DNA from 2 places in the Janthinobacterium sp. JF4 genome. Region 2 is predicted to be linked to the other one. Evidence: predicted binding sites of a transcription regulator. Region 2 holds the regulator's gene; the other holds the start of a gene.
What was found. Region 2 encodes FNR, which switches genes on or off when oxygen is low (the NO sensors DNR and NnrR bind a similar motif). Its sites were predicted from a motif close to TTGATNNNNATCAA; they were not measured.

Region 1: the regulator FNR is predicted to act here: its motif matches at 1,036-1,049, upstream of AC54AF_RS20310 (universal stress protein).

What each region holds. Positions count from the first base shown of each region.
Region 1 covers NZ_JCAQAV010000032.1:37,268-39,448, forward strand. The annotation lists gene AC54AF_RS20305 (protein phosphatase CheZ) at 1-663, opposite strand, end outside; gene AC54AF_RS20310 (universal stress protein) at 1,131-1,598, shown strand; gene AC54AF_RS20315 (response regulator) at 1,748-2,181, shown strand, end outside.
Region 2 covers NZ_JCAQAV010000012.1:64,948-67,128, forward strand. The annotation lists gene ccoG (cytochrome c oxidase accessory protein CcoG) at 1-29, shown strand, start outside; gene AC54AF_RS12130 (FixH family protein) at 84-608, shown strand; gene fnr (fumarate/nitrate reduction transcriptional regulator Fnr) at 612-1,370, opposite strand; gene AC54AF_RS12140 (response regulator) at 1,610-2,181, shown strand, end outside.

The DNA of each region.
Region 1 (2,181 bases), on a different contig from region 2:
GATGTCCTGGAAGTCCTGCGCCATCATGATTTCCAGCAAGCGCGCTTTTTCCGCTTCCGTCGCTTCGGCCACGGCTTGCGCGAACTGGCGCGAATCGCCGGCCAGGGCCTTGAATTCTTCCAGGCTCAGCTTGCCATCGAACAGCGCCGTCCAGCGGCTGTCCATGTCCTTGGCTTTCTTCGACAGCACATCCTGTGCCGGCATGCCTTCGTCCAGGGTGTTCAAGACCTTGTTGGCGGCTTGCTCGGTGAGCGTGGCCACATACTCCAGCCGGTCCTGGGCATCGACGATCTGCGACGACGCTTCCGTCAACGCCTTGTCGTAGCCCAGTTCGCGCAGCGAATCGTGCAGCAGGCGCACGATGCCGCCCAGACGCTCGAACATCGGCTTGTCGGACTGATCGACCGGATCGGCCGCTTCGCCAGGCGCGCCGGCGCCGGCCACGGGAACCGCTTCCGGCGCGGCAGGCGCGGCAGCAAGCGGCGCCGCTGCGGCTGCAGGCACGGCGGCGCTGGCCGACACGGAGTCGAACAGCGCGTCAAAATCGTCATCCGCGATCACGGCGGGAGCGGGCGCGGCGGCAGGCGCCGGCGTGGCTGCGGCCGCGCTTTGCGCGGATACTTCATCGAATAATGCATCGAAATCATCAGCGGCGTTGGTCATATCCCTGCTTCTCCATAATTTGTCAAAATTCCGCCTGAACTGTGCGTTTTACAGACTGATACCCACAATTTCTCGATTAAGATGATTTGAGGCAATACCGCTGCGATGGTGCGAGTGTAGCAGGGCGCCGCCCTGTTGGTAAATCTCAAAACGCGCTTCCTGGTGCAAAGCGGGTCCACAAGAGCTTTTCCGCCAGGAAATAAGTGTTCCTGCTGTTGTATTTTGAAATACTACCATTGGCGTGCGTGCAAGACCACGCGCCATACAAGAAATCCTGCATCCGGGCGGCTGCGCAACAGCCCCGCACGGACATCGTTGCAGCTAAAACACGATCTTTCTGCCAATGTTGTCTATACTGAAGGTGCAATAGTATTGATAATTATCAAGTCTTTACATGAATACAATGCTGCCGCCACGTCTACAATAAGAGGCGCTGTGCGCGCTGAGTCACTGCCAAAGGACCTGCCATGTATAAGAAAATTCTGATCGCCACGGACGGCTCCACCGTCTCCAACTTGACGGCCTGTGCCGGCGTTGCCTTTGCCGAACAGATGCACGCCGACATCCTTGCCGTGTACGTGGCACCCGAGTACCAGTACCCGGTGTACATCGAAATCATTCCACCAAGTTATCCCAGCGAAGAGGAATACCGCATCGCCATGCGCAAGGCGGGCGCCGACCATTGGCAGCCCATCCTCGACGCGGCCGCCAAGCGTGGCCTGCAAGCGACGGGATTGACGGCCTTTTCCGACAGCCCGGCCCTGAAAATCGTGGAAGTGGCGCAATTGCAGCAATGCGACCTGATTTTCATGGGCTCGCATGGCCGCAGCGGCTGGGGCCAGTTGCTGCTGGGCAGCGTGACCAATAAAGTGCTGTCGCACTCGAAGTTGCCCGTGCTCGTGCATAGGCTGATCAAGGAACCCCCGGCAAAATAAGGGGTCATATGGACACGGGGGCCGCCGCTGCCGGCACATCAGGAAAAAGGCAAATGTGCGGCCACTTCGGTTAAAATGACAACATTTCTCGTTTCTTAACATGTCCGGTGACGGACACAGCAGATTACACGCCACCAGATTGCCCGCCTATGATACGTATTGTGATTGCCGACGACCACACCATCATGCGTGAAGGATTAAAGCGCATCCTCGACGGCGCGCCGGATATCGACATCGTGGGTGAAGCCATCGACGGCTTTGAAGTCCTCAACCATGTGCGCCAGGGCGGCTTCGACCTGCTGCTGCTCGACCTGTCGATGCCGGGCCGCAGCGGCGTCGACCTGATCCGGCAAATCCGCAGCGAGGCGCCCAAGCTGTCCATCCTGATCCTCACCATGCACGAGGAAGAGCAATATGCGGTGCGCGCCATCCGCGCCGGCGCGCAAGGCTATCTGACCAAGGAAAGCGCGGGCACCCAGCTCGTGGGCGCCATCCACAAGGTGGCGTCGGGACGTCCGTACATCAGCGCCGAAGTGGCGGAGCAACTCGTGCTCAACATCATGATGCCGAATGAAAGCTTGCT
Region 2 (2,181 bases):
AAAGCGCGGTATTCATCGTGCCGCGCTAATGCAGGAAGGCCAGTCCCCGCATGGGGATTGGCCGTTTACACAGGAGAAATACCATGTCTGACAGTCTGAAACTGCAACCGCCCGCCGATCCCTGGTACAAGCATCGCTGGCCTTGGCTGCTGATGATCGGTCCCGGCCTGTCCGTGGTCGTCGGCAGCTTCATGGGCTATATCGCGTTTACGCAGCCCGATGCGCTGGTGGTGGGCGATTACTACAAGCAGGGCAAGGCGATCAACCAGGACCTGCGGCGCGACACGGTCGCCAGCGACCTGGCGATGGACACGAGCTTGTCCTACGATGTGGCGTCAGCGCGCCTGACCGGTTCCGTGCACAGCTTCGGCAAGGCCTATCAGGCGCCGTTGCAGCTGCACCTGGCGCATGCGACGCTGCCGGAAAAGGATATCAAGCTGCTGGTGCAGCCCGATGCGGCCGGCAATTTTACCGTGGCGCTGCCGATGCTCGAGCGCAGCCGCTGGCAAGTGCTGGTGGAAAACGACAAACGCGAGTGGCGCCTGTCCGGCATCTGGACCTGGCCGCTGCAGCGCAGCATCGCGCTGCATGCGGATGAAGAACTGTAAGTCTTACTTGCAGACGTCCGTGCCGGCCGTGATGGCCTTCAGTTTTGCCGGCTGCAGGATCTCGATCTCTCGGTTGGAGACGCGCAGCCAGCCTTCCTTCTTGAATTTGGACAATAACCGGCTGACGCTCTCGATAGTCAGGCCCAGGTAGTTGCCGATTTCCTCACGCGACATGCGCAGCTGGAATTTGCTGCTCGAATAGCCGCGCGCTTCATAGCGCGACGCCAGGTTGACGATGAAGGCGGCAAACCGCTGCGTCGCCTGCATATTGCCCAGCAACAGCATGACGCTTTGCTCGCGCGTGATTTCCTGGCTCATCATGCGGTGGAAATGGCGCAGCAGGGTCGGCATATTGCCCAGCAATTGTTCCAGGCTGGAAAACGGGATTTCACATACTTCGCTGTCTTCCAGCGCCACCGCATTGCAGTGGTGGCGGTCGGCGCTGATGGCATCCATGCCCAGCAGCTCACCCGCCATCTGGAAACCCGTCACCTGCTCCTCGCCGCCCGGATTGATCTGGTACGTCTTGAAGTGGCCCAGGCGGATCGCGTACAGGTTCTGGAACGAGTCGCCGATGCGGAACAGCGAGGCGCCGCGCACGATCTTGCGGCGGCGGCCGATAATCTGGTCCAGCCTGTCCATGTCGCCCACATCGAGGCCCATCGGCAGACACAATTGATGCATGCTGCAGGTCGAGCATCGCGCACGCAACGCCTCCACGTTCACGGTGGGCAAGGTGGGAGTGAGTAGCGCTTCAGTCATGTCGGTACCTTTTAGAAAATGCAATAACAAGTTTACTGCATACAGGGTTGCCATGTGCCAATTTCACTGCAATTCCGCTGAATAAACGACGTTCCGACTTTAATTATATGGCAACATCGTCAAAAGCCCATGCGGAGAGGGCCATTTGCGCGGCGCCGCTTGCCAAGTTGATGTATTGATAGGAAAATTCCTGACAGCATTATCTGCCGCCTGTGCCGCCCGGTACTGAAAAGGAAATCATGAAGCCTCTCGGCATTAAAGCAAAAGTCGCGCTGGCCACCAGCCTGACCTCGATCGCCATGATCGCGCTGGTCACCATGATCCAGGTGCAGCGCATGCGCGACGACTTCACCCGGGTACTGCTGAGCCAGCAGTCGTCCCTGATCGCGCGCACCGCTGCCGAGCTCGACGATAAGCTGGGCATGCTGCTGCAAGTCGTCGCCCTGACGGCCAAGCAGCAGCCGCCCGCATTGATAGGCCAGCCCGTCCAATTGCGCGAATATTATTCGCGCCGTTCCATGCTGGTGCTGTTCGATGACGTGCTGGTGCTCGATGCGCATGGCGCCATCGTGGCCGACATGCCCCAAGTGGCCGGGCGCATCGGCATCAACGTCGCCGAGCGCGAGTACTTCCAGACCGTGCTGCGCACGCGCCAGCCCATGATCACCGAACCGATGCTGGGCAAGGCGAGCGGCATGCCCATCGTGCAGATGGTGGCGCCCGTGCTCGGCGCCGACGGCCAGGTGGTGGGCGTGGTGATTGGCGTGCTGCGCCTGTACAAGGATAACCTGCTGGGCCGCCTGCGCTCGGA